One region of the Ramlibacter sp. AN1133 genome, then DNA from elsewhere that is predicted to be linked to it. Evidence: predicted binding sites of a transcription regulator. Region 1 holds the regulator's gene; each other region holds the start of a gene.
The links. Region 1 encodes LexA, which represses DNA repair genes until DNA is damaged. Its sites were predicted from a motif close to ACTGTATNNNNATACAGT; they were not measured.

Region 1 (9,523 bases):
CGCCTGCCGGTGCCCGTGATCGTGGTCGGCAACGTGATCGCCGGCGGCGCGGGCAAGACACCGGTGGTGCTCGCGATCCTCCAGCACCTGCGGCGCCGCCGCCTGCGCGCGGGCGTCGTGTCGCGCGGCCATGGCCGCAGCAGCCGCGACTGCCGCGAGGTGCGCCCGCAGGACGACCCGGCCGTCACCGGCGACGAGCCGCTGCTCCTGCGCCGCAACGGCGGCCTGCCGGTGTTCGTGGCCCGCAGGCGCGCGCAGGCCGCCCGCGCGCTGCTGGCGGCCTATCCCGCCACGCAGGTGATCGTGAGCGACGACGGGCTGCAGCACCACGCCCTCGCCCGCGACATCGAGATCTGCGTCTTCGACCGGCGCGGCATCGGCAACGGCCTGCTGCTGCCCGCCGGCCCCTTGCGCGAACCGTGGCCGCGAACGGTGGACCTGGTGCTGCGCGACGCGGACACGCCCGGCATCGAGGGTCACGTCCTGCGCCGCACGCTGGCGGCCGAGGCGCTGCGCGGCGATGGCGCGCGCCGTTCGCTGGCGGACCTGCGCGGAGTGCCCGTGATCGCGCTGGCCGGCATCGCCTCGCCCGAGGCCTTCTTCGCCATGCTGCGCGCCGCGGGCCTCACGCTGGCGGCGAGCTACGCGCTGCCCGACCACCACGATTTCGTCCACCTGCCCGCCGCGATCCCGAAGGACGCGACGCTGCTGTGCACCGAGAAGGATGCGGTCAAGCTGTGGCAACTGCGGCCGGATGCGTGGGCCGTCCCGCTGCAGGTCGAGATTCCGGCGGCGTTCTGGCAGGACCTCGATCGCCTCCTCGACGCGCGGCTATCATCCCGGCATGGATCCCCGCCTGCTTGAGCTTCTCGTCTGCCCCGTCACCAAGGGGCCGCTGGACTTCGATCGCGAGCGCCAGGAACTGCTTTCGCGCAGCGCCCGCCTCGCCTATCCGATCCGCGACGGCATCCCCGTGCTGCTGGAAGACGAGGCGCGCACGCTGAGCGACGAGGAACTGGAGCGCCTGCCTCCCCGCACCCCGCTCGTGTGAGCTTCACCGTCCTGATCCCCGCCCGGCTGGCCTCGACGCGCCTGCCGGACAAGCCGCTCGCCGACATCGGCGGCCTGCCCATGGTCGTGCGCGTCGCCCATCGCGCCGAGCAGTCCGGCGCCGCGCAGGTCGTGGTCGCCACCGACAGCGAGCGCATCGCCGACGCCTGCAGCGCCCACGGCGTGCGCGCCGTGCTCACGCGCGCCGACCATCCTTCGGGCAGCGACCGCCTCGCGGAAGCCTGCGAGCAGCTCGGGCTGGAACGCGACGACCTGGTGGTCAACGTGCAGGGCGACGAACCCCTGATCGACCCCGCGCTGATCGACGCGGTGGCGAACCTGCTGCGCGAGCGCCCCCAGGCCAGCATGAGCACGGCCGCCCACCCGGTCGCGAGCGTCGAGGACTTCCTCAATCCCAACATCGTGAAGGTGGTGCTGCAGGCCGACGGCCTGGCGCTCTACTTCAGCCGGGCGCCCATCCCCTGGTGGCGCGACGGCTTCGCCCAGGGCGTGAGCGCGCTACCCGAGCCCGCGCCGCTGCGCCACGTGGGCATCTACGGCTACCGCGCCGGCTTCCTGCGCGCGTTCCCGCGCATGCCGCAGGCGCCGGTGGAGGCGTGCGAGGCGCTGGAACAGCTGCGTGCGCTCTGGCATGGCCACCGCATCGCCGTGCACGTGAGCGCCACCGCGCCGGGCGCCGGCGTCGACACGCCGGAAGACCTCGAGCGCGTGCGCGCTCTCTTTGCCGCAGGGCAAGGAAACGCGAGCGGCGCGTAAGTTCCGCGCAGGAGGGTGCGTGCTATCCTCGGCGACGACAGGCGCGACGGCTTCGCTCGGCCCGCAGTGCCGACCGACTTCCAGACCATCCGAGGATTCCCATGAGACTGATCCTGTTGGGCGCACCGGGCGCCGGCAAAGGCACGCAGGCCACCTTCCTGTGCCAGAAGTACGGCATCCCGCAGATCTCCACCGGCGACATGCTGCGCGCCGCGGTGAAGGCGGGCACCCCGCTGGGCCTGGCGGCCAAGAAGGTGATGGACTCGGGGGCCCTGGTCAGCGACGACATCATCATCGGTCTGGTGAAGGAGCGCATCGAGCAGCCGGACTGCGCGCGCGGCTTCCTGTTCGACGGCTTCCCGCGCACGATCCCGCAGGCCGAGGCCATGAAGGCCGCCGGCGTGAAGATCGACTGCGTGCTGGAGATCGACGTGCCTTTCGCCGCCATCGTGGAGCGCATGAGCGGCCGCCGCTCGCATCCCGCCTCCGGCCGCACCTACCACGTCAAGTTCAATCCGCCCAAGGTGGAAGGCCGCGACGACGTGACGGGCGAGCCGTTGATCCAGCGCGACGACGACCGCGAGGAGACGGTGCTCAAGCGCCTGGACGTCTACGCCGCGCAGACGCGCCCGCTGGTGGAGTACTACAGCAACTGGGCCAAGGGCGATCCGAAGAACGCGCCCAAGGTGCGCAAGATCGACGGCATGGGTAACGTGGACGAGATCACGGCGCGGGCGCTGGAGGCGCTGGCGGACTGCTGAAGCCGGCGCCGCGCTGGCGCGCATCGCTGGGGTTCCTGGCGTCACCCCAGCCTACGGACCGCAGAAGCCGCGGCTGCTCTTTTCGCGCATCGCTGGGGTTCCTGGCGTCACCCGAGCCTACGGCGGGCCGCAATCCGTAGGCTGGTGGTAAGCCGCGAAGCGCGCGCAACCCCAGCGCTTCGCGCGCGTCTCAACGCCCCATCAGCTCCAGCATCAACGCGATCCGCGCCTTCACGGGCGTGAGCCCCTCCGCCGCCGGCAGGCGGTCGCCCGCGTGCGGCAGCACCCGCCCCTGCAGGCAGCGCGAGGTGCGCCGCACCGCCACGCCCTGGGACTGCGCCTGCAGCAGCGCCGCTTCCAGCGCCTGGTGCACCGTCCCGTTCCCGGTCCCCGCGACCACCAGCCCCCGCACGCCGTCCTTCACCAGCGCCTGCACAAACGCACCGCCCGCGCCCGCGTGGCTCGAGACGATCTCCACGCGCGGCCACTGCGCGGGATCGGGCAGCGCCTGCACTGCCTGCACCGTCGCACCTTCGGGCCACGCCCGCAGCACGCGCAAGCGCCCTTCTTCCACGTACGCCACGGCGCCCGCATCGCCCGATGCGAACGCGTCGACCCGGTAGCCGTGCACCTTCTGCACGTCGCGCGCGCCGTGCACCGTGCCGGCGAACAGCACGCACACGCCGCGCGCCTGCCCCGAGCCGGCCACCGCCAGTGCGTCGGCGAGGTTCTGCGGCCCGTCGGCGGCCACCGAGGTCGCCGGCCGCATCGCGCCGGTCAGCACCACGGGCTTGGCCGGCGCCAGCACCGCCTGCAGGAAGAAGGCCGTCTCCTCCATCGTGTCGGTGCCGTGCGTGACCACGATGCCGGCGACCTCTTCCTGCGCGAGCCAGTGCGCGCAGCGCTGCGCGAGCGTCCGCCACACGCCGAAGTCCATGTCCTTGCTGTCGATCTGCGCGACCTGCTCGCCTTCGATGGCGAAGCCCGCCGGCCCGGCCAGCCCGGCCAGCAACTGCCCGACGCCGATCTGCGCGGCCCGGTAACCGAGGTTGTCGCCGGCCGATGCGGCCTGCCCCGCGATGGTCCCGCCGGTGGCCAGGACGACGATTCTTCTTTCGTGCGCTTGCATTCCGCTCCAAACTGTTCAAAAATACAGATACTGGATATCAACACAGTCCCGCCATGGCAACCAACGCCCGCATGACCGCAACGGACCAGGAGTCGTCGATGGAGCCACCCAAGCTCACGCCGCGCCAGCAGCAGATTCTGGACCTGATCCAGAGCGCCATCGAGCGCACCGGCGCCCCGCCCACCCGCGCGGAAATCGCCGGGGAACTCGGCTTCAAGTCCGCCAACGCCGCGGAGGAACACCTCCAGGCCCTCGCGCGCAAGGGCGTGATCGAGCTCGTGAGCGGCACCTCGCGCGGCATCCGCCTGCGCGGCGAGACGCTGCGCGCCATCCAGGAGGCGCGGGTCAAGCAGTTCGACCTGCCCCTGCCCACCCTGCTGCAGCTCGCGCTGCCCCTGGTGGGCCGGGTGGCGGCCGGCTCGCCCATCCTCGCGCAGGAACACGTGGACAAGACGTACTACGTGGAAAGCGGCCTGTTCCAGCGCCGCCCGGACTACCTGCTCAAGGTCCGCGGCATGTCCATGCGCGACGCCGGCATCATGGATGGCGACCTGCTCGCCGTGCAGGCCACCCGCGAAGCCAAGAACGGCCAGATCGTGGTGGCGCGCCTGGGCGAAGACGTCACGGTCAAGCGCTTCCGCCGCAACAAGCACCTGATCGAGCTGCATGCCGAGAACCCGGATTACCCGACCATCGTGGTGGAGCCCGGCGAACCCTTCGAGATCGAAGGCATCGCCGTCGGCCTGATCCGCAACACGATGCTCATGTAGGCCACGGCGGCCGCCGCAGGTGGCAGGCGTATGGCGAGGCGTTCGCCATCACCCTGCGGCAGCAGCCTTTCTTCCAATCCTGCCTGTGTCTCCCCAGGAGCTGTCACATGGCAAACGCATTCCTTTCGCTGTCCCGCCTGGCCGCCGCGTTCCGCGGCCTGCTCGCGGCCCTCGTGCCGCCCACCGATGCCTCGCCCGCCGCGCCGGCGCGCGCGCTGCCCGCCCGGCCGGCCCGGGCGCATGAACTCAAGCCGCTGCGCGTCGTCCGCGTGCTGGAGCCCAGCGCGCCGCGCAGCACGGCCGGCCGCATGGTGATCTCCGGCCGGCTGGCGGACGTCTGCGCCGAACTCGATCGCCTGGCCGCGCTGGAGGCCCAGGGCTGCTGAACGCGCCAGGCCTGCCGGGTCAGCGCCCGGCCGCGCCGGCCAGGTAGTCCGCCTTGCCCAGGTCCACGCCGTTGTGCCGCAGGATCGCGTAGGTGGTCGTCACATGGAAGAAGAAGTTGGGCAGCGCCCAGGTGGTGAGGTAGGCCTGCGCGGTCATGGTGCGCGTCTTGTCGCGCCCCACCGGGAAGGTGATCTGCTTGTCCTCGTTGCCGTCCATGGCGCTGGCCGGCACCGCCTGCAGGTAGTCCAGCGTCTTGCGCACCCGCGCCTTCAGGTCCGCGAAGGTGGACTCGGTGTCCTCGAACTTCGGGGCCTCCACGCCGGAGATGCGCGCCGCGCACAGCTTGGCGGCGTCGCAGGCGATCAGCACCTGCCGCGTGAACGGCAGCATGTCCGGCGCGAGCCGGTAGGTGGTCAGCGCCGAAGGGTCGAAGCCGCGCGCCTGTGCGCTCGCCTCGCCCTTGTCCAGGATGTGGGCCAGGTTGCGCAGCATGTGCTGGAACACCGGGATGCTCGCCGCGTACATCGACATCGTCATGGGAAATTTCCTCTTCGCTGAAAGCCGCCATCTTAGGAGCGTGCGGGAAACCCCCGGCGCCGGCCCTTTCTGGCTGGCCCGCGCGGGCTGCAACGCACGCGCGCAGCGCAGCCATGGCCAGACCGGGCCGCAAGGCACAATCGAGGGAATGAACATCGTGATCCTCGACGACTACCAGGACGCCGTGCGCAAGCTGCAGTGCGCCACCAAGCTGGAAGCCTACCCCGCCAAGGTCTTCACCAATACCGTCAAGGGGATCGGCCAGCTCTCCGTGCGCCTGCGCGACGCCGACGTGATCGTCCTGATCCGTGAACGCACCCACATCACGCGGCAACTGGTGGAGAAGCTGCCGCGCCTGAAGCTCATCTCCCAGACCGGCCGCGTCGGCGCCCACATCGATGTCGAAGCCTGCACCGAGCGCGGCATCGCCGTGGCCGAGGGCGTGGGCTCGCCGGTGGCGCCGGCCGAACTCACCTGGGCGCTGATCATGGCGGCGATGCGCCGCCTGCCCCAGTACATCGCCAACCTCAAGCACGGCGCCTGGCAGCAGTCCGGCATGAAGTCGTCCTCCATGCCGCCCAATTTCGGCGTGGGCCAGGTCCTGCGCGGCAAGACGCTGGGCATCTGGGGCTACGGCAAGATCGGCCAGCTGGTGGCCGGCTACGGCAAGGCCTTCGGCATGCGCGTGCAGGTCTGGGGCAGCCCCGAATCCCGCGCCCGGGCGGAGGGCGACGGCCTGATGGCCGCGCCGAGCCGCGAGGCCCTGTTCACCGACAGCGACGTGCTCACCCTGCAGCTGCGCCTGAACGACGAGACGCTCGGCATCGTGCGCCTGGAAGACCTCAATCGCATGAAGCCCACCTCGCTGCTGGTCAACACCTCGCGGGCAGAGCTGATCGAGCCCGAGGCGCTGATCGCCGCGCTCAACCGCGGCCGCCCCGGCATGGCCGCCATCGACGTGTTCGAAAGCGAGCCGATCCTGCAGGGCCACGCGCTGCTGCGACTGGAAAACTGCATCTGCACGCCGCACATCGGCTACGTCGAGCAGGAAAGCTACGAGCTGTATTTCGGCGCCGCCTTCGACAACGTGGTGAATTTCATCAAGGGCACGCCCACCAACATCGTCAATCCCGGCGCCCTCCAGGTCCGCCGCTGAAGCCCCGGCGCGGCAGCGTCCCCTATGGCCACCGAGCTCGCTTCGTCCTTGCCGGCCCGCGAGCCGCTGCCCTCCGTCCTCTGGCCGCTGCTGTTCGGCAACTTCGTGATCGGCACCGGCGTGATGGTGGTGCCGGGCACGCTCAACGAGATCAGCCGCGACCTGGCGGTTTCCGTGTCCACCGCGGGCCAGCTGATTTCGGCCGGGGCGGTGCTGATGTGCGTCGGCGCGCCGCTGCTCGCTTCCCTCGTGGCCGGCTGGGACCGCCGGCTGCTGCTGTCGATCTCCATGCTCTGGTACGCGGCACTGCACCTGGCCTGCGCCTTCGCGCCGTCCTTCGCCTGGCTGCTCGCGTTGCGCGTGCTGGCGCTGCTGCCGCCCGCGATCTTCACGCCGCAGGCCGCAGCCTCGCTGGGCTTGCTGGTGCCGCTGGCGCAGCGCGGGCGCGCCATCACCTTCATCTTCCTCGGCTGGTCGCTCGCCTCCGTGATCGGCATGCCCCTGGGCGCGCTGGTGGGCGGCACGCTCGGCTGGCGCAGCGCGATGGTCATGGTCGCCGCGTTCAGCATGCTGAGCGCAGCGTGGGTGTGGCGCGCCCTGCCCTTCGGCATCAGGCCGCCGGCGTTGTCGCTCGCCGCCTGGCGGGAAACGCTGGGTTCGCGCGCGCTGATGGTAGCCGTGGGCGTCACCGTGCTCTCCGCCGCCGGCCAGTTCGTGCTGTTCTCGTACATGGCGCCGTACTTCCGCCAGAAGCTCGGCCTGGCGCCCGGCGCGCTGAGCTTCTACTTCATGTGCTTCGGCGCCTTCGGCCTGGCCGGCAACATGCTGATGACACGCCACATCGACCGCGTCGGCGCCGGCCGCGCGGTGATGATCGGCCTGGCGCTCATGGCCGGCAGCCTGTTGATCTTCCCCCTGGGCGTGTCGCTGCCGCTGGCGGTCCTCGTGACCATCCCGTGGGCACTGGGCTGCTTTTCCACCAACTCGGCGCAGCAGGCGCGGCTGGTAGGCATCGCGCCGGCGCTGGCCTCGGCGACCGTGGCGCTGAATTCCTCGGCGATGTACGCCGGCCAGGCGGTCGGCGCGGCCACCGGCGGCTGGCTGATCGCCGGCGGCGGGATGGATTCGCTGCACTGGGCCGGCGTGGCCGGCCTCGTGGCGGCGATGGCGGCCAGTGCGCTGGCCAGCCGCTTCGCCTCGGCCCGGCGCTAGCCCGGGCGACGAAGCCCTCAAGGCCCCTTGCGCGAGGAGTCGAAGGGCGGCAAGGTGGTCGGCTCGTCGAGGTCGAAGTCCAGCGCCGGCAGTTCCCGGCCGCCCGGCTTGCCCTCGGGCAGGTCGCCCAGGTCGATGTCGACCCCGAGCCGCACCGAGGGCGGCGGCACCATCAGCAGCTCCCGCTCGGCGTGGGGCTCGGCGCGCTCGGCCAGGTTCAGCGGATGCACCGCCGTGTCGTGGAAGGTCGGCGTCGCGGCGGCGCCCTTGCCCTCCTCCGCCATTTCCCTGGCCACGTGGTACAGCAGCACCAGTTCGCGGTACGCCTCAAGGCTGAAGGGCTCCGCGCCCGGCAGGCCCGGCTTGCGGAAGATCGATTCCTCGATCACGTCCAGCACGCGCGGCGAGGGCCACAGGGCGACGATGCGGCTGAGTGCGCGCCCGTAGTTCTCCAGCGATGCACTCGGCTGGTCGAAATGGTCGAATTCGGGGACGCTGGCCGTGAACCGCTGGCGGAACTCGTTGCGCAGGCGCTCGTACTCGGCGCGCCGGCCCAGCGAGTGGTACAGCTCCAGCAGGTCCATCCATGCCAGCGCGCTGGTTTCCACGTCGTCGTGCACATGCGCCTCGAGCAACGCGATCGCCTGGTCGTACTCGCCGATGGAGAGGAAGAAATCGGCCTTGTCGTGGACGTCGATCAGTTCCTGCACGCCCACCATGCGCGTGATGCCGCCGCGGCTGGCAAGGAATTCCTCGCGCGGGGCGCTGGCGGCAGGCGCGGCCGGTGCGGCCGGTGCGGACCTCGCCGCGGCCGCGCCGGCGGCAAGGCCCGCCGCAGCGGCGGCGGCCGTTGCAGCGCCGAAAGGCGCATCCCGCCTCGCCGGCGCCGGGGAAGCTTCCCGCAGGACCGGTGCCGGCGGGCCTTCCCGCAGGATCGGTGCCGGCTGCGTCTGCAGGCCGTGCGCCGGATGGCGCGAGCTGGTGGCCCTCGCGGCCTCGCCATGCTCCTCGAACCAGCGGCCGACGCGCTTGAGGCGCTGGTCGCCCCACCAGCGCCAGCCGACCCACGCGAGCAGCGCCAGCAGGACGAGCGACAGCGCCGCGACCATGCCGCCGGCGATGCCGCGCTGGCCGCGGGCGCGCTCGACCTCCTCGCGCATGCGCGCCACCGTGGCGGCGTTCTGCTGCGTGATGTCGCGCAGGGACCGCAATTCCCGTTCGACCGACTGCAGCCGCAGGGCGTCCTGCAGCGCCTCGTCCGGCCCCTTCTGCAGCGCCTTCCACAAGGCGGCGGCGGCGGCGCGGCGCTGCGGATCGGTGGAGACTTCGGTGCGCAGCTCGGAGGACAGGCGCAGCACCGGATCGCGCTCGGGGCCGAGCTCCAGCGGTTCGAGCTTCAGGCGGGGCCGGGGCTGGACAGCCTCGGGCTTGCGGGCGCGCGTCGCCGGCGCCGGCGCGGCCGGTCGGCCCGCGGGCGCCGCCGGCAGGGCGCGCTCGGTGCGCAGGGCGGCCACGGCCGCATCCGCCGCACCCGCATCGCGGCGGCGCGGTCCGGTGGCACGCGCACCGCCCGTGCCCGGGCCCGCGCCCGGGTTCGCCGCGGCGGCCGCGGCGGGCGCCGGGGCCGGTGCGGGGCGCACAGGCGTGGGCGTCGGAAACGACGGCTGCGCCGGCACGTTCGCCATGCGCGGCAGGGTGCCGGGTTCGTTGTCCGGTGGCAACTCGGACAGCATCACGATGCGCC
Region 2 (9,523 bases), on a different contig from region 1:
GCAGGTCCAGACGGCGCTGCTTGCGTTGCAGGAGAAGGCGCTCGTGTGGCGTGCGGCTCGCGGGGTGTACGCGCTGGAAGAGAGCAGTCTGGCGGACGTGATGGCCAGCCACGGGATGCTCGACGGCGTGCCTGGCACCCAGCAACGGGTCGAGCGCGAACGAGAGCGGCCGGCGTGAGCGGCTGGGTGGAGCGGTGACGTGCGTCGTGGCCTGAACAAGAAATTCAGGGCCGGCGTGCCTCGCGTTCACGCCGATCTTTCGGTGCACGTTCTCGCCCTCGACGGTGATGTGCTTCACGTGCTCCCGCCCGGGGATCTTGCGGGTGGCGGCAGCGGGTATCGGTACGAGCGCCTCGTTGGCCTTCATTACGAGGAGCGTCGTTATGGGACCTCCAGCGCCAGTTCCATGTTTTAGGTGGACAACTACCAGGTGGAACTCATCCAAAGAGAATCGACCACTTAGCGGCATGGAGGCGCGGCTGGCCCTGAGGCCCGCCGGCGACTATGGCCTCGTAGTAGCCCTTGGTCGACCAGGCGGCGCCCTGGGTCGCCAGTTCCTTGCGCGGTTTGTGGCTGGTCTCCATCTTGAAATTGCTGGTCTTGTCATCGATGCTGGCACCCCAAAGAGCGGATGATTCGCCCGAGGGCGACCTGTCCCTGTGAGTTCCACGGCCGGCGCTCCGCTCGCACGGGCTGTACCTGCTGCCTCTCTTCGCGCTGGCCTGCCTGTTTTGGTCGCACAAATCGTTCGCCGCGCGCGAACAGGGCGGCTTCCTGGCGAAGAACGTCGAGATCTCGATCTCGGTGGCGCAGCGACACCTGAGAATCGCGGAGCAGAAGAAGGCCAACGAGACGCTGGCGAACATGCCGGCGCACCAGGGCACCAGGGCCCGGAACAGCGACCACCTGCAGTAACTCTTGAGTCGTTATTCTTGAAGGATTCGATTTTCGGCCGAAGCCCTGTCAGGGACTTGCAAGAATAGCTCATCTGTATTAACGTACAGGGTTGATGAGTCAGAGCCCTCTCGAAGTCACCTCCGCCCCGACCGCGACTGCGGAACGGCTCATTCGCTTCGAGACGCCAAAAGACTTTCAGGGTCGCCCAGGGTTCCGGGCAAACCTCCCTCCTCGTGAGGGAACACCGTTCCGGATCATCGGCGGCTACGGCTTCAAGAAGGTGAACTGGCTGCGGTGCGGGTTTTCCAACTGCAAGACACTCCACGGAGCCGGCTATGTGATCCGGAACGCGGCCGGCCTAGAGACCAACATCGGGCATTGCTGCGGGAAAACGCTGTTCGGCGCGGACTGGCACGCTATGTACGAGCAGTTCGAGACGCAGCGCAAGGTGGAGGCGCTGCAAGACGTGCTGGCCCGCGTTCTCACCACGCGGGAGGCTACCCTGAAGCAGGCGCGAGCCGCGTTCGACGCGCTGCAGCCAGCCGCCGACCAAGTGGCCAAGATCGTAGCGACGCTGGATGGCTACGGGCCGGTGAAGCGCGCGTTCTGGGAGTGCGTGAAGCAGCGCGGCTCGCTTGCCTACTACCGGGATCTCACGGAAGACGAGCGTGCGATGGCCGGCGGGCAGAAGGCGGTGCGCGAGACCAAGGGCCACATCGAGGGCATCTATGCAGCGACCGTGAATGCGCGGGAGCTGGCGCGCACCTTGAAGTTCAAGGTGATCGTGCCGCTCACCGACATCCAGCCGGAAGCGCTTTTGGCCATGCCCTATCGGCAACTGGAGCAGCGGCTGCGCGAATACGCCGACATGGCGGGGATCGTGCAACAGGCCGAGGTCTTCACCGAAGACGCGGCCAAGTTCGCGAAGCCCCTGAACTGGCACAAGTTCGAGCAGTTCTGCGATGCATCCAAAGTCCGCATGGACCATCAGGGCTACAAGGCCCTGCGGACGCTCGCCGGCACGCTCTAGCCGCCATCCTCCTTCTCGGTCGCCCGTGCGGTTGCGGATGCGGTGGCGTACCGCAGCAACCTGGGTTGCGCAGATGCTGGCGTCGACCTTGTCGCGCGCCAGGAAGGTGAGACTCGCTTCAATGGACTCGCCGGCAACAGTAGTTCTTAGACACGTTGGTTATCTAAATATTAATCAAGATAACCGGCAGTCACCCTAATTGAGCCTAGTCGCCTTAGCTCAGCAGCTGCCGCTCTGTGTGAAATTCCGCTCTAGTGCGGTCCGTCGGTCACAGGCGTATCCGCCGAGGCAAGGGCACGTGGGATACTGTACGCATAGCCAGTATCTAGTCATGTCGAACCTCGCCGCCCTGGAGTGGGCAGAAGACCCCGCCGAGCCGGCCCCGCCACCACGCAGGGCACGCGCGGCCGTGCGTGAAGGGGAGCTTCCGAAGGGTGTCTGGAAGGGCAGCGAGCTGGGCTCGCAGATCGGCGAAGCGGTCCCGTCTGGATGGGAAGCCCTGGACCGGGAGCTTCCCGGCGGTGGCTGGCCGCTACGATCGATCACGGAGATCCTGACGCCGCAGCCGGCGGTGCTGGAGTGGCGCCTGCTCGCAGGCGGCCTGGCCAGCGCCGTGGCGGCCGGTCGGGAAGTGATTCTCGTGGGCCCGCCCAAGCCGCCCCACCTGCCAGGGCTGCTTCACGCCGGCCTCGATGAGCGCAAGCTGGTGTGGATCCAGGCCAGCACGCCGGCGGAGCGCCTGTGGGTCACCGAGCAGCTGATCAAGTCCAACTCGGTGGGCGCGGTGCTCGCGTGGCTGCCGCAGGCCCGCCAGGAGCAGATCCGCCGGCTTCAGGTGTGCTCCCAGGGCTGCGACGCCACGGTGTTCCTGTGCCGGCCGGAGGCGGCTCGCCACGAGTCGTCGGCCGCGCCGCTGAGGGTGCACGCCACCTACGGGCTCGATTGGGAGCTGGTGGTGGACGTTTTCAAGCGCCGCGGGCCGGCGCACGCCGCGCCACTGCGGCTGCCGTCAATCCCCGGCGGGCTCGAAGCGGTGCTCACGCCGCGGCTGCTCGCGCCCAGCCGCATGTTCCAGGTTCCGGAGGCCGTGGATGCCGCTGTGGGCAGTGCTGCACCCAGCCGCCGACCCGCCAAGCAGCTCGCCCTCGCTTGAGGCCCTGCAGGGCATCGCGACCTGGGCGCTTCAGTACACCCCGCGCGTCGCGATCCTCGAGGAATCGGCCATCGCGATGGAGCTGGAGGCGAGCGCGCGCCTGTTCGGCGGCCGCCGGCGGCTGGTCGAGCGCATCAAGGCCGAAGCAGCGGAGCTGGGCCTCGCCGCGCCCAGCTGGGCGCCGACCAGCCTGGCGGCGCTGGCCCTGGCGCGCGCCGGCGCCACCAACGGCTTCGCCAAGCCCCTGCAGCAGGTGCTGGACGCGCTGGCCTTCCCGACGCTGACCGCGGCGCGCGCGCACGAGGCGACGCTCGCCCGCCTGGGCTGCCGCACATTGGGGGACGTTCGCGCGCTGCCGCGAGGCGGCATTTCCCGGCGCTTCGACGCCGCGGTGCTGCTGGCGATGGATCAGGCCTATGGACTGCGCCCGGAAAGCCACGCGTGGGTGCCAATTCCCGATCGCTTCGCGCAGCGGCTGGAGCTGATGTCGCGGGTGGAGCTGGCACCGGCGCTCCTGTTCGGCGCACGCCGACTGCTGATGCAGCTGTGTGGGTGGCTCGCGGCGCGGCGCAGCGGCATCACCTCCTATACCTTGCGCTGGGCCCACGATGCGATGCGATCGAAGACGGCCGGCGACGGAGGCGAGCTCACGATCCGCACGGCGGAGATCACCCGCAACGTGGAGCACCTGTGCCGCCTTCTCGCGGAGCACCTGGCCAAGGTGCAGCTCAAGGCCCCCGTGGGCGACCTCGAGCTCGTGGCCGACGATGTGCAGGCGCTGGAGGAGAAAAGCACTGCGCTGCTGCCGGACCCCACCCAGTCCAGCGAGTCGCTGGCCCTGGTGCTGGAACGCGTCGCCGCGCGCCTGGGGCCCGAGCGGGTGCTGCGGCCCGTGGCGCGGGAGGACCACCGGATGGAATGGATGGTGCACTGGCAGCCGGCGCAGGAGCGCAGCCGCGCCGGCCCACGCCGCGCCCGCGCCTGCCGCAGCCCGCCTACCGCCTGGCCGAGCCCCTGAAGCTTGCGTCGCGCGGTGATCGCCCCGTCTACCAGGGGCCCCTGGTGCTCCTGTCAGGGCCGCATCGCCTTGAAGGGGGGTGGTGGCACCGGCTGCCGGACGCCGGCGGCGGCACCACCGCGCAGAACGTGGTGCGCGACTACTGGGTGGCCCTGAGCCAGCACGCCGGAGTGCTGTGGATCTTCCAGACCCGCCTGGGCGAGGACAAGTCCGCCTGGTACCTGCACGGCGTGTTCGCCTGAACGCCGCGACCATGATCCCGACGCAGTACGCCGAGCTCTGGTGTCTCTCCAACTTCAGCTTCCTGCGCGGCGCGAGCCACGCGGAGGAACTGGTGGAGCGCGCCAAGGAGTTGGGCTATGCGGCCCTGGCCATCACTGACGAGTGCTCCATGGCAGGCATCGTGCGCGCGCACGTCGCCGCCAAGGAGCACGGACTGAAGCTGCTCGTGGGCGCGCAGTTCGAGGTGCAGGCCGCTGCGGCCTTCACGATGGTGGTGCTCGCGCGCAACCTGGCCGGCTACGGCAACCTGTGCGAATTCATCACCCACCTGCGGCGCGCCTCCGAGAAGGGCACCTACTCGCTGCACGCCGACCAGGTGACCGGTTCGGAGCTGGATGACTGCCTGGTTCTGGTGGCGCCGCGGCGCGGCCTGAAGCAGTTGGAGATCGACCAGGTGGCAGCGTGGACCGTGGAGCGGTTCGCGGGCAGCTGCTGGATGATCGCGCTGCGCGAGCGGGTACTGGGCGACGAGATGTGGCTGCACATGCTGCGCCAGGCGAGCGCGCGTCTGGGCATCCCGCTCGTGGCCGCCGGCGATGTGCACATGCACGTTCGATCGCGCAAGCCTCTGCAGGACGTGCTCACCGCCACCCGCGTGCGCAAGCCCCTCACCGAGTGCGGCGAGGCGCTGCAGCCCAACGCGGAGCGGCACCTGCGCACGCGCCTGCGCCTGGCGCAGCTCTATCCCGAGGACCTGCTGCAGGAGACGCTGCGCGTCGCGGAACTGTGCGAATTCACGTTGGAGCAGATGAAGTACCAGTACCCCTCGGAGGTGGTCCCCGAAGGCGAGACGCCCAAGAGCTACCTTCGCAGGCTCACGTACGAGGGGGCAGGGCAGCGGTGGCCGGACGGACTGTCCGAGAAGGTGCAGACGCTCATCGAGCACGAGCTCGCTCTCATCGCGGACCTGCGCTACGAGATGTACTTCCTCACGGTGCAGGACATCGTGCGCTTCGCCAGGTCCCGCCAGATCCTGTGCCAGGGTCGCGGGTCGGCTGCGAACTCCGTGGTGTGCTTCTGCCTGGGCGTGACGGAGGTGGACCCGGACCGCATGAGCACGCTGGTCGAGCGCTTCATCTCCCGCGAGCGCAACGAGCCCCCGGACATCGACATCGATTTCGAGCACGAGCGGCGCGAGGAGGTCATCCAGTACCTGTACACGAAGTACGGCCGGGACCGCGCCGCGCTGGCGGCCGCGGTGATCAGCTATCGCCCGAAGTCCGCGATCCGCGACGTGGGCAAGGCGCTCGGCTTCGATCCCGACGTGGTCGACGCGCTGGCCAAGGACCACATGTGGTGGGACGCCGCGGCCGTGCGCGAGGAGGAACTGGCCGCCCTGGGCCTGTCCGCCGACGACCTGCAGGTGCGCCAGATGCTGGAGCTCACCGGGCAGATCATGGGATTCCCGCGGCACCTGTCGCAGCACGTGGGCGGTTTCGTGCTCACGCGCGGGCCGCTCTCGCGCATGGTGCCGATCGAGAACGCCTCCATGGTCGATCGCACAGTGATCGAGTGGGACAAGGACGACCTGGACGCGCTGGGCCTGCTGAAGGTGGACGTGCTGGCCCTGGGCATGCTCACCGCGATCCGCAAGGCGCTGGAGTTCATCAGCCAGAGGAAGGGCTTCGTCTTCGGCCTGCAGGACGTGCCTGCGGAAGACCCCGCCACCTACGACATGGTGTGCAAGGCCGACACGGTGGGCGTCTTCCAGATCGAGAGTCGGGCGCAGATGTCGATGCTGCCCCGGCTGAAGCCACGCACCTTCTACGACCTCGTGATCGAGGTCGCCATCGTGCGCCCGGGCCCGATCCAGGGTGGCATGGTGCACCCGTACCTGAATCGCCGGATGGGCAAGGAAGAAGTGATCTATCCCAGCGAGGCGCTGAAGGCCGCCCTGGGCCGCACGCTGGGCGTGCCAGTGTTCCAGGAGCAGGTGATGCAGATCTCCATGATCGCCGCCGGCTTCACAGCGGGCGAGGCGGACGGCCTGCGTCGCGCCATGGCCGCGTGGAAGCGCAAGGGCGGGCTGGAGAAGTACCACGACCGTTTGGTGGACGGAATGATCGCGCGCGGCTACGAGGCGGAATTCGCAAAGCAGGTGTGGCAGCAGGTTCACGGCTTCAGTGAGTACGGCTTCCCCGAGAGCCACGCCGCGTCTTTCGCGCTCCTGGTGTACGCGAGCTGCTGGATCAAACGCCACCACCCGGCGGAGTTCCTCGCCGCGCTCCTGAACTCCCAGCCCATGGGGTTCTACTCGCCCTCGCAGCTGGTGCAGGACGCGAAACGCCACGGCGTGGACGTGCGCGCGGTCGACGTGATGGCCAGCGACGTGGATTGCACGCTGGAGGACCTGCCCCACGCGCCGGCGGTGCGCCTGGGTCTCCGCATGATCGACAAGCTCAAGGGCGAGTCGGCGCAGCGCATCGTGCGGGCGCGCGCGAGCGCGCCCTACGACAGCGCCGACGACCTGGCGCGCCGCGCGGGCCTGCAGCAGCACGAGATGAAGCTGCTGGCCGCCGCCGACGCGCTCCAGAGCCTCTCGGGCCACAGGCGGCAGCAGGTCTGGGACGCCGCGGCGCTGCGGCCGGCGCCGGAGTTGCTGCGCGACGCTCCGATCGAGGAGGAGATCCTGGAGCTTCCGCCTGCGCCGGAAGGTGAGGAGATCGTCTTTGACTACGCCTCCATGGGCCTGACGCTGCGGCGCCATCCCCTCGCGCTGCTGCGCCCCACGCTGGCGGGGCGCGGCCTGAAGACGGCCGCAGACCTGCACGACCTCCCGAATGGCCGGCGCGTGCGGGCCTGCGGCATCGTCACGCTGCGGCAGCAGCCCAGCACGGCCAACGGCACCATCTTCGTGTCCCTTGAGGACGAGACTGGCGTGCTGCAGGTGATCTGCTGGAAGAGCATCCGCGAGGAGCAGCGAGACGTGTTGCTGCGCGCCAAGCTGCTAGCCGTGACCGGCGTGTGGCAGCGCGAGGGAGATGTGCGCAACCTAGTTGCGCGCGAGCTCGAGGACCTCACGCCGCTGCTGGGAAGGCTGGCGGGGAGCGCGGAGAGCAGGGACTTTCGATAGATCCCAGACTCGGCAATACCTCTTCCCGTGCACTATTAACAAGGGCACTCGTCGCTGTCGGAAGTCTCGACGGTCTCCGTTGAGTGCGAGCCGTCGAACGAAAAGTGGTACTTGCATTGTCCGTCGTACATCACGCAGCACTCTACGTCTTGTTCTTCCGGATTCCCTATCTGGAAGAACAGCTTAGAAAATTGCTGTTGCTTGTCTGGCAACCGGAATTCATCTGGGCCACCTCTCTTCCATTCACCCCAGACGTCGTTGTCGTCGCGTGAAGGTCCGCTTTGAAGCGTTAACCTAGTTGCGGTTGTGCCCGCGCAAAACCTGATCGACCATCCGTCCATTCGGTTCTCCTTGGTCAAGAACGGTACCGAGAAGCACGCTTTCAGCAACTCGCTATCTTTGCGCGGCCACTCCAATCGAGTGTGCTGCTGCGAAGGGACATTGATCTGACGCAATAAGTTTCTTGGCACATGACCACCAACCCTGGCGGGCGATGATGTGCGACCCGGGGCCGAATGCTCTGCAAAATCGCCGATCCACCCCTCATGGCGAAAGTCGTTCAGACATTGAAGCCAGGCCTGAGGCGCAAGCTAAGGGTGCGCGGTGGGTCTGGGCCAAGCAGCCGCGCACGACCTCGACCATCCCAGTGCATGTGACCCCGGTGAACTGTGGCGAAACCTGACGCTGGCAAATTTCTGACGGCCCGGTAGAAGCAGCCACTCCGGACGCCTTAAGGCCCGGTTTTAGGTCTCCCAGGATCGCATTTCCGAACTCGGTGACTACACGAAGCCCATCCACCTCTTAGGAGTGCGTCGTGAAGTCCCGTCCCTGTTCAACCTTGTCCGCTGTCGTGCGCCAGCTCCGTCGCGCGAGGCGCTGCGTAGCCCGCTCCCGCTGGTACCGCATCGCGCGGTTGGCCATCTGGCTGCTGGAAGCGTGCCACCTGGCGTCCTGGCTTCTCGCCCCTTGGCAGTAGCCGCTGCCATGTGCGTACGACACGCTCGCGACGCTCCCGGCCAGCTCACAGGCGCGCAGCGGTGTCAGCCGCGCAGTCGAGACCCGGTCATCGCGGCCTCGGGTGACCACGCGTGCGCGGACACCGGGAACGGCCACTGAGGCGGCTTGCCGGGGGGTACCACCACTGCGGCAGGTCCCCCAGCCCCCAAGGCGCTGGCAAGCGACTCCGCGTGCCGGGCCGCGCCCGCCTGGACCGCGTCCGCCAGGCGCCGCGCGGCGAGCCTGGTGGCCCGCTCCACGCCAGCCTCCGTGAGGCTGAAGCGCCGCGTTAACGGCCGCGCCTCGATCTCCTTTGCCAGGCCCAGCGCGCACAGGCGCTTGGGAAGCGTGCCGGCGCCCCGGATCTCATACGGCGCCGGGTGGGCTGCGAAGATCGACAGCAGGCAATTGCGCTGAGGGGTGGTGAGTTCCTGGGTCGTCATATGCCGCGGGCACGGGCAAGCCCGTGCAGGCTTGAAACGTAGACTACTTGAGGGGTGCACAGCGTCAAGCAGGGGGTGCTTTCCGTGCGCATCGATCTCCGCGAACGCCGCCCGTGGCCGGCGCCCAGTTGCGACCGCGCATGCGCTCCATGGGCGCCGGGCGAGCGCTCTTCGCTCCGCCCGGACGCCTATCACGCCGAGAAGTGCTCGTCCAACCCTGTACTGGGGTTCACAGCCTAGGGTGCCGTGGGTAGCATCGTCATGACCATCGCGGAGGGTGCTGTCATGACCGGCTTCACGGGCGCCATCGGAGCTGCGGTACTCCTGTTGTATCTCCTGGTTCTATCCGGTTGTGCAAGCTTCAGGCAGAAGTCTGACGAAGTCTGGCAACGTCCCAGCGGAGGGGAACTCGCCCCGCTGGAAGATGCCAAAGCGGCAATAAGGACGCATCTTCCGTATGCCTGGGCGTCCCTGGCGGCCTACCAGCGTCCCACCGAGCCCGAGTGTGCCGAACCGCATGCGTTCCTGCGATCGATCGGCTGGACGCGCTGGCTCGAGCTGCCGCAGCTTTTGGGGGACCAGCCGTTCAACGACCCAGAGATGCGTTCTCTCGCGCAGGCCATGCGCGAGC
Region 3 (9,523 bases), on a different contig from region 1:
GCGAGCGGTAGCTCGCGACCACGGCGGCGATGGCGGAGCGGTCGCGCCCGTACTTGCGGTAGATGTACTGGATCACCTCCTCGCGCCGCTCGTGCTCGAAGTCGACGTCGATGTCGGGCGGCTCCTTGCGCTCGCGGCTGATGAAGCGCTCGAACAGCAGGTCGGAGCGCGCGGGGTCGACGGCGGTGATGCCCAGGCAATAGCAGACGGCGGAATTGGCCGCCGAGCCGCGCCCCTGGCACAGGATGCGCTGCGAGCGCGCATAGCGCACGATGTCGTGCACCGTCAGGAAGTACATCTCGTAGGCGCAGTCGGAGATCAGGTCCAGCTCGCGCACGAGCTGCTTGCGCACGCGCCAGGGCACCCCTTGCGGATAGCGCTGGCCCGCACCCTCGATCGTGAAGCGGCGCAGGGCCTGGCGCGGCGTGAGCCCCGCGGGCACCGTCTCCAGCGGGTACTGGTACTTGATCTCCTCCAGGCTGAAGCTGCAGCGGTCCGCCACCGTGATCGTGTGTTCCAGCCATTCCGCGGGATAGAGCGTGGCCAGCCGCATGCGATGGCGCAGGTGGCGCTCGGCATTCGGCTGCAGCGCGAAACCGCATTCGGGCACGGGCTTGCCCACGCGCACGGCGGTCATCACGTCCTGCAGCGGCTTGCGCGAGCGCGCGTGCATGTGCACGTCGCCGGCGGCCACCACTTCGATGCCGGTGCGGTCGCTGGCCTGCTGCAAGGCCTGCTGCCAGAGTTCGTCGTCGCCATCGAGCAGCAGTTCGCCGGCGAGCCAGGCGCGCTCGCCGAAGATTCGGCAGGCCCATGCGATGCGTTCGCAAAGGTCTTCGAGCGGCAGGCCGTGTTCGGGCGCGAGCAGGATCTCGCAGTCCTGCAGCAGGGGGAAATCGCTGCGGTCCCGCGCGCAGACGTACTCGCCCTTGTCCGCCTGCATGCGCGCCGCGGTGATGAATTCGCACAGGTTGCCCCAGCCGCGCACGTTGCGGGCGAGCGCGACGAGACGGAATCCGTCGAGGGCGAATTCGGAACCCAGGATCAGCTTGAGCCCGAGCTTCTTCGCCTGCGCATGCGCGCGCACCACGCCCGCCACCGAGCATTCGTCGGTGATCGCCAGCGCCGTATAGCCCAGTTCCTGCGCGCGCTGCACCAATTCCTGCGGATGCGAAGCCCCGCGCTGGAAGCTGAAATTCGAGAGGCAATGCAGCTCGGCGTAGTCGGGCAGCCAGGACATGGTGGGCCTTCAGGCGTAGAGGCCATGCAGGAACCACTGCGCGCGGTCCTGGTCGGCCGCGAGCCGCTCGCGGAACACCCACAGCAGGCCCGCGGAGACGCTGCGGGCGATGAAGTAGTCGCGCAGCACGGGGGCGGGGGATTGCGGGTCCCACCAGGCGGCTTCGAGGCGGCGGGCGCGGGTGAGGAGCTGCAAGGGCCCCTGGTACAGGGGCTTGTCGCCCTTGACGTGCAGCTTCAGGGGCTCGCGGAGGATCCAGGGGGGAAGGAGCGCTTCGTGGATGGATGCGCTCTTCGTAGGCTGGTGGTGACCGGAGGGAACCCCAGCGGGGGGCACCGGAACATCGCTGGGGTTCGCCTTCGGGCTCACCGCCAGCCTACGAACCCCACCAACCGCCAGCCCGCGCGCCCCACCAACCGCCAGCCCGCGCACCCCACCAACCGCCAGCCCGCGCCCCCCACCAACCGCCAGCCCGCGCACCCCACCATCGCCGCGCGCGGGGACCGACTGCTGCATGCACTCCGGCCGATGGTCCTCCTGCGGCGCCAGCACGCTCACGTTCTGCTCCCCCAGGCGCACGCTCAATCGCTCCACCAGCTGGTGCAGCTTCTCCCCCGGCTTGTTGTCCTCCGGCAGCAGGCTCGTCGTGAGGCCGCCCCAAGGCACGGTTTCCAACGTGCGGAGGCGCAGCGCGTTGGCCGGCGCGGAGAGCGCGGTGCGCGCGAGCTGTTCGCCCGCCAGCCGCCGCAGGTGCCCGATCTCCTGCGTGGGCTGCGCGGTGCGCAATTCCAGCCGCTCGCTGGGCGGCAGCAGCCTGCCATCGAGCCGCCGCAGGTCCAGCGTCCATTCCAGTTCCAGCGCCAGCACGCCCAGGTTGCGGCCCTGCAGCCACGATTGCAGCCGCGACAGCAGGTGCTGCCCGGTGAAGAGAAGATCCTGCGTCGTGCTCGCGAGCGCCGGCAGTTCCAGCTTCTGGTCGAATTCCGGCGGCAAGGCGAGCCAGGCATAGCGCTCGGGCCGCTGCCCGTACGCGCTGTCCAGCGCCTGCAGCAGTTCCGCGCCGAAGCGCCGGCTCACCCCCGCGCGCGGCAAGGCGCGCAACTGGCCGAAGGTGGTGCAGCCGATGCGCTCCAGCGTCGCGAGGTGCGGCGCGGCTGCACTCAGGGTGGACAGCGGCAGGTCGTCGGGGACCTGCTCCGGCGCCTCCACCGCATTGCGCTTCATGCGCAGCAACGACAATGCCACGAGCGCGGTCGCCCCCGCCGCCCAGGCGTCGAAGCGCAGTTCGCAGCCTTCCTTCAGCAGCCTGCGCAGCAGGCGCTTGCGCCCGCCGAACAGGCGCTCGGACGCGCCCGCCTCCAGCAGGATCGCTTCGTCGACCGACGCCACCCGGGGAGTGAACTGCAAGGCTCGCCATCCCCAGGCGGTGCGGTCTTCATCCGGCGAGGGTTGCAGTGCGATCCAGTACATGCGATCCACTCCGTGGCGGCACGGCCGGTTCGGCGGTGCGCCGGGACTTGCGCGCGGCCAGCAGCGCCGCCAGCCGCGCGGGCTGCGCCTGCAGCGCCAGCGGCTGCAGCAGCGGCGGCCCGCGGCGCTTGAGGATGCTGACCTGCATCTCCTCGGCGCCTTGCACCATCAGGCGCAGCCGCGCCGGGCTCGACTGGTGGCGCGCCGGCATCGGGCGGAACACCACCAGCAGCTTTTCCGACGCCTGCGCGCACAGGTGCAGGCGCCGCAGGTCCTCGCTGCGAGCCTGCGGCAGCCACGCCAGCACGGCGCAGACGTCCGCGCAATGCAACGACTGTTCCGCGGCCCACAGGCGGGCCGCGGGCTTTTCGGCGTGCACGCACAACAGCCGCTCGGGAACGATGCCCAGCGCGCGCAGGGACGGGCCGAAAGGCTGGTAAGGTGCATTCACCAGCACGGCCGGCTCGCCGCGTGGCTGCATGGCCTGCGCCAGCGCCGGCCCCACGAGCTGCCAGACGTGCTGCTGCTGTTCCTGCTGCAGCACTTCCACCAGGCTTCCCAGGGGCCAGCCGCCGCCGGGCAGCTGCGCGTCGAGCGCGGCATGGCCGGTGGGCAGCGTGCGTTCCTGCGCCTGCGCGAGCTCGCGCCCCCGCCACACCTGGGGCGGAAGGACGAACTCGGGGCAAGGGGCGGCGGCGGTCATGGGAAGCTAAACTACTGGTTGTTTATACAGCTTTTTCGGCACGCCGGATACAAGACGATCGCCCCCCGTCGCTATCCGCCGGCCGATTCCGTACAAACTCCCCACTTCACCCACCACAGCGCATTCCCCGGGAGTTTCTGGCCTTGTTCCGGCTGTTCGAAAAACTGGTCCACCCCTATCCGGAGCAGGTTCCGCAGGATCTACCGAAGGGCTTCTTCGCCTTCCTCTGGGCCTGCACGGCCGGCTTGCGCCGCTACCTGCTCGCCTTCGCGCTGCTGGTGGCGGCCTTCAATGCGTACGAGGCCTGGCTGTTCTCCGTGCTGGGCCGCGTCGTGGAATGGCTCACCCACACCCAGCCGGGGCAGTTGTGGGAGCAGCAGCGCCACGCCATCTTCCTGTTCGCCTCCGTCCTGCTCGCGAGCACGTTCCTGCTGGCCGGCTACACCACGCTGAAGCACCAGGCGCTGTCGATCAACTTCCCGCTGCGGCTGCGCTGGAACTTCCACCGCATGATGCTGGGCCAGAGCATCGGCTTCTACTCCGACGAATTCGCCGGCCGCATCACGACCAAGGTGATGCAGACCGGCCTGGCGGTGCGCGAACTGCTGTTCACGTTCATCGAGATCGTGATCGGGCTCGGCGTGTACTTCGTGGCGATCCTGGGGCTGGTCGCGGGATTCGAGAAGCGGCTGATGCTGCCCTTCCTGGGCTGGATGACGCTGTACGGCATCTCCATCTGGTACTTCGTGCCGCGGCTGGGGCGCATCGGCAAGAAGCAGGCGGATGCGCGGGCGATGATGACCGGCCGCATCACCGATGCGTACACCAACATCTCCACCGTCAAGCTGTTCTCGCACACGCACCGCGAGGCCGGCTTCGCGCGCGAGGCCATGTCCGAGTTCCGGGCCACCGGCTACCGGCAGATGCGGCTGGTGAGCGGCCTGAACATCGTCAACCACGTGATCACGGTGTTCCTGCTCCTCGCGTCCTCGGGCTACGCCGTGTGGCTGTGGAATGCCGGGCAGGTCGGCCCCGGCGCGGTGGCTGCCGTCACGGCCATGGCCCTGCGCATCAGCGGCATGGGCACGACGATCATGTGGGAGATGGCGTCGCTGTTCGAGAACATCGGCACCATCCAGGACGGCATCGCCACCCTCACCCGGCCCAAGCTGGTGGTGGACCAGCCCGGCGCGCGGCCGCTGGCGATCACGCGCGGCGAGGTGCGCTTCGAGGGGGTGCGCTTCGGCTACGGCAAGCCGGAACCGATCATCGACGACTTCAACCTGGCGATCCGGCCGGGCGAGAAGGTGGGCCTGATCGGCCGCTCGGGCGCGGGCAAGTCCACGCTCGTGAACCTGCTGCTGCGCTTCTACGACGTGGAAGGCGGCCGCATCCTGATCGACGGCCAGGACATTTCGCAGGTCACGCAGGACAGCCTGCGCGCCGCCATCGGCATGGTGACGCAGGACACCTCGCTGCTGCACCGCTCCGTGCGCGACAACATCGTGTACGGCCGCCCCACCGCCACCGAGGAGGAGATGGTGCGGGCGGCGCAGCGCGCGCAGGCGGACGACTTCATCGCGCACCTGGGCGATCCGCACGGCCGCAAGGGCTACGACGCGCACGTCGGCGAGCGCGGCGTGAAGCTCTCCGGTGGCCAGCGCCAGCGCGTCGCGATCGCGCGGGTGATGCTCAAGGACGCGCCCATCCTGCTGCTGGACGAAGCGACCAGCGCGCTCGATTCCGAAGTGGAGTCCGCGATCCAGGCCAGCCTGGTCGACCTGATGCAGGGCAAGACGGTGATCGCCATCGCGCACCGGCTGTCGACCATCGCCGCGCTCGACCGGCTGGTGGTGATGGACCAGGGCCGCATCGTGGAGGAAGGCGACCACCGCAGCCTGCTCGCGCGCGGCGGCCTGTACGCGCGCCTGTGGCAGCACCAGAGCGGCGGCTTCCTCGGCGAGAGCACCGAGGAAGAGGAGTCGGAACATGCCTAAGCGGCTGAAGCCGGCGGACTTCCTGCGCGATGCGCCGGAGATGGCCCGCGTGCTGATCGGGGCCGTGCTGCTGGTGGACGGCGTGGGCGGCCGGATCGTCGAGACGGAGGCCTACGACCGGGAAGATCCCGCATCGCACAGCCACTCGGGGCCGACGCCGCGCAACCAGGCGATGTTCGGGCCGCCGGGGCGGGCGTACGTGTACCGCTCGTACGGGATCCACTGGTGCCTGAACTTCGTCTGCCGCGAGGAAGGGCACGGCGCGGGCGTGCTGATCCGCGCGATCGAGCCGCTGGCGGGGCTGGAGACGATGTGCGAAAGGCGGGGCTTGCACGAGCCGCGCCTGCTGTGCTCAGGACCGGGGCGCGTGGGGCAGGCGCTGGGCATCGTGCATGCGTTCAACGGCCACCGGCTGGACCAGCGGCCGTTCGAGGTGCATGCGGCGGACCGGGACTACGAGGTGGTCGTGGGGCCGAGGATCGGGATCTCGAAAGCCGCGGACGTGCCGTGGCGCTTCGGGCTGGCCGGCTCGAGGTTCCTGAGCCGGCCGTTCCCGAAGGGGTGAACCCGGGATTCCCGCCTGCGCGGGAAGGACGGGTGGAACCGTTTACCGCGGCGAGTAGACGCGCGTGCCGTTGGTCTCGATCACCGTGATCGGCGGATCGCGCATTTCCGTGATCACCACGCTGGGCTTGCCGCTCGTGCGCGCGCTGGCCGCGGACGCGCGGGCCGGGCCGGCGCCCAGGGCCGCCGTGTTGGGCGCCACGGGCGCCGCAGCGAAGGTGGTGGCCGGCAGCACGGTCACGCTTGCATGCATCGCACGATCGGCCGCAGCCGGCGGCACCAGCACGATGTCGCCCGCCACCTGCGTGTGCGGCAGTCCGGCGCGCTCGGCGGTCTGCCGGTCGGTGAACAGCGGCGCCGGCGAGGACGAGGACGGACGCTGCGTGCCGGTGCGTTCCAGCCGGATCGTGTTGGGCGGCACGTCGGTGCCCGAGGGACGCGGCAACTGCGCCAGCCCCACCGGACGGCAGTTGGCGGTCTGGTCGAAGACCATCTGCGAGCCGCGCGGGAAGCGCTGCGACAGCGCCTCGTGCAGCGGCAGGCTCATGTCGACGGGCGACTCCAAACCCTGGTAGACCACGCGGTTGCTGCCGTCGTAGACGGTGTAGCAGGCCATGGCATTGGCGCCGGCGAGAAGGAGGCCTCCCAGCAGTGCGAACTTGAATTTCATCTTTTCGGTCCTTTCGCCACGCAGACGCGGCTCGGGTTCAACTGCCGCGATGATGAGCACGATACCGCGCAAAGTCCGCAGGTCAAGCCAGTGAGAGCTTGTCAGCGCCCATCCCGCGGCCTTAGCGGACGTCACCAGCGGGGTGGAGAGTGGCCCGGCGGTTCGGAAGGACGCGGCCAACCCGCCGGCGTGCGGCCGAGATGGGCGCTGTGGCGCAGGCCACACAGCTGGCCGAAGCCGGAAGGCACGGTCTCCAGGTAGGGCTCCAGGGCGGGCGGCGTGACGGAGAAGCCGTCCGCCACCCGGCCGAGTTGCCGGATCCAGTGGCCGGTCTGTGCCAGCGAGAGCTGGACATGCCAGCTCCCGCCTTCGAGCTGCTGCCGCCGCAGCGCTACCGCGGCGCCGAATGCGATCAGGTAGCCGGTGGCCTCGTCGAGGATCTGCATCGGCAGCGGCCGCGGGCGCTGCGTGTCCCCGAAGGCCTCGGCTTCGGCCCGGTTGAAGCCCATGGCCGTCTGCACCAGCGAGTCGAAACCCCGGCGGTCCTGCCACGGCCCTTGCGTGCCGTAGGCGCTGAGAGACACGCAGACGATGCCCGGCCGCCGCGCGGCGAGCTGCCCGGGGCCGTAGCCCAGCGAAGCCAGTGCGCCGGGGCGGTAGCCCTGCAGGAAGACATGGGCGTCCTGCAGCAGCGTGTCCATGGTGGCGCGGTCGCCGGGCGTGCGCAGGTCCAGCAGCACCGAGCGCTTGCCGCGGCTCGTGTCGGCGATGGCTTCGATGTTGGGCAGGTGCGGCGCGTTGACCAGCATCACGTCGGCGCCGTAAGCCGCCAGGGCCCGGCCGCCGACCGGACCGGCCAGGATGCGCGTGAGGTCCAGCACGCGCACGCCTTCCAGCGGCCGCTGCGCCAGCGCGAGTGCCGGCAGCGCGCGCGGGGGCGCATCGCCGATGCGCGTGAGGTTGAAGAGGGGCTGCGCGGCGACCGCGCGGCCCTGCTCCGTGGCGTCCCATTGGTCGAAGGAGCGCAGCGCGGTCGCCACCAGGCCGGCGTCGGCGGCGGCCTGTTCGAAGGCCAGGGCCTCCCAGTGCGCCATGGCGTCTTCGGCGTCCTTGCGCTCGGCCGTCCCCGAATCCAGCCCGAGCAGGCGCAGCGCGCCGTCGCGATGGTGGCGGAAGTTCGCGTGCACCCGCACCCAGCCGTCACGTGCGCGGTAGAGGCCGGAGAACTTGTCCCAGAGCTGGGGCTCGCGGCCGTCGAGGCTGAACCAGCCGAGGCATTCGGCCGCCGCATGCCGCGCATCGACCGCCACGCGCTGGCGCGGGGTGCCGCGCACGTGGGCGAGCTCGCAGGCGGCGAGCGCCGCCGCAGCGATGGTCGATTGCGCCGCCGTCGCGACGGCGAAGGAGGAGGGAAAGACGGGATCGCCGCCGGAGAGCTCGGCGCCGGCCAGCGCTTCCTCGGGCAGCTGCGCGAGCCGCCAGAGATCGGCCAGGGCCCGCGCGCCGTCCACGGTCAGCGAATCAGCTTGACGCCCGTCTTGGACTGCACGAAATCGAAGCTCACTTCGGGCGCGAGCTCCGCCACCTTCAGGCCCTGCGGCGTGACGTCCAGCACCGCGAGGTCGGTGATGATGCGGTCCACCACGGCCTTGCCGGTCAGGGGCAGCGTGCACTCGGGCAGGATCTTCAGGTCCTCGGTGCCGTCCTTCTTCTTGGCCACGTGCTCCATCAGCACGATCACGCGCGGCACGCCGGCCACGAGGTCCATCGCGCCGCCCATGCCCTTGACCATCTTGCCGGGGATCATCCAGTTGGCCAGGTCGCCCTTCTCGCTCACCTGCAGCGCGCCCAGGATGGAGAGGTTGATCTTGCCGCCGCGGATCATCGCGAAGCTGTCGTGGCTGCCGAAGATCGACGAGCCCTTGATGGTGGTGACGGTCTGCTTGCCGGCGTTGATCAGGTCGGCGTCGACTTCGTCCTCGTACGGGAAGGGGCCGATGCCCAGCATGCCGTTCTCGCTTTGCAGCCAGACTTCCATGTTGTCCGGCACGAAGTTCGCCACCAGCGTCGGGATGCCGATCCCGAGGTTGACGTAGAAGCCGTCCTGCAGTTCTTTCGCGGCCCGCGCGGCCATCTGATCCTGGTTCCAGGGCATGTTGCTTCTCTCCTTATTTCCGGTCGCGCAGCGTGCGCTTCTCGATGCGCTTCTCGGGCGTGGGGTTGTGCACGATGCGGTGCACGTAGATGCCCGGCAGGTGCACGTCGTCCGGCGCGATCTCGCCGGTGGCGACGATGCGCTCGACTTCGACGATGCAGATCCTGCCGGCCATCGCGGCGGCCGGATTGAAGTTGCGCGCCGTCAGGTTGAAGCGCAGGTTGCCGGAGCGGTCGGCCACGTCGGCCTTGACCAGCGACACATCGGGGCGCAGCGAGCGCTCCATGACGTAGGTCTCGCCGTCGAATTCGCGCAGCTCCTTGCCTTCGGCCACGATGGTGCCCACGCCCGTCTTGGTGAAGAAGGCCGGGATGCCGGCGCCGCCGGCGCGCAGCTTCTCGGCCAGCGTGCCCTGCGGGGTGAATTCCAGTTCGAGTTCGCCGGCCAGGTACTGGCGCTCGAACTCCTTGTTCTCGCCGACGTACGACGAGATCATCTTCCTGATCTGCCGCGTCTGCAGCAGCTTGCCGAGGCCGAAGTCGTCGACGCCCGCGTTGTTGGAGATGGCGGTCAGGTCCTTGACGCCGCTCTCCTTGACCGCCTCGATCAGCGCTTCGGGGATGCCGCACAGGCCGAAGCCGCCGACGGCGATGAGCTGGCCGCTCTTGATCACGCCTTCGATCGCCGCTGCCGCACTGGGATAGATCTTGTTCACGCTCCGCTC

Region 2: imuA (translesion DNA synthesis-associated protein ImuA) is a predicted target of LexA. The motif match lies at 2,233-2,250, and genes of this name have one in related genera.
Region 3: imuA (translesion DNA synthesis-associated protein ImuA) is a predicted target of LexA. The motif match lies at 3,427-3,444, and genes of this name have one in related genera.

What each region holds. Positions count from the first base shown of each region.
Region 1 is NZ_JBBKTQ010000031.1:42,327-51,849, reverse strand. Features, by position in the region: gene lpxK (tetraacyldisaccharide 4'-kinase) at 1-864, shown strand, start outside; gene WG923_RS27065 (Trm112 family protein) at 845-1,051, shown strand; gene kdsB (3-deoxy-manno-octulosonate cytidylyltransferase) at 1,048-1,827, shown strand; gene adk (adenylate kinase) at 1,929-2,588, shown strand; gene WG923_RS27050 (asparaginase) at 2,779-3,717, opposite strand; gene lexA (transcriptional repressor LexA) at 3,789-4,487, shown strand; gene WG923_RS27040 (hypothetical protein) at 4,595-4,873, shown strand; gene WG923_RS27035 (DUF1993 domain-containing protein) at 4,893-5,411, opposite strand; gene WG923_RS27030 (D-2-hydroxyacid dehydrogenase family protein) at 5,560-6,567, shown strand; gene WG923_RS27025 (MFS transporter) at 6,592-7,779, shown strand; gene WG923_RS27020 (type IV pilus assembly protein FimV) at 7,797-9,523, opposite strand, start outside.
Region 2 is NZ_JBBKTQ010000009.1:3,143-12,665, reverse strand. Features, by position in the region: gene WG923_RS14070 (AAA family ATPase) at 1-178, shown strand, start outside; gene WG923_RS14065 (hypothetical protein) at 438-866, opposite strand; gene WG923_RS14060 (hypothetical protein) at 1,010-1,927, shown strand; gene imuA (translesion DNA synthesis-associated protein ImuA) at 2,259-3,080, shown strand; gene WG923_RS14050 (Y-family DNA polymerase) at 3,019-4,098, shown strand; gene WG923_RS14045 (hypothetical protein) at 4,143-4,340, shown strand; gene WG923_RS14040 (error-prone DNA polymerase) at 4,352-7,453, shown strand; gene WG923_RS14035 (hypothetical protein) at 8,494-8,892, opposite strand; gene WG923_RS14030 (lipase family protein) at 9,154-9,523, shown strand, end outside.
Region 3 is NZ_JBBKTQ010000004.1:308,147-317,669, reverse strand. Features, by position in the region: gene WG923_RS07740 (error-prone DNA polymerase) at 1-1,240, opposite strand, end outside; gene WG923_RS07735 (Y-family DNA polymerase) at 1,250-2,710, opposite strand; gene imuA (translesion DNA synthesis-associated protein ImuA) at 2,676-3,413, opposite strand; gene WG923_RS07725 (ABC transporter ATP-binding protein) at 3,557-5,410, shown strand; gene WG923_RS07720 (DNA-3-methyladenine glycosylase) at 5,403-5,975, shown strand; gene WG923_RS07715 (hypothetical protein) at 6,018-6,644, opposite strand; gene WG923_RS07710 (CoA transferase) at 6,776-8,155, opposite strand; gene WG923_RS07705 (CoA transferase subunit B) at 8,158-8,799, opposite strand; gene WG923_RS07700 (CoA transferase subunit A) at 8,813-9,514, opposite strand.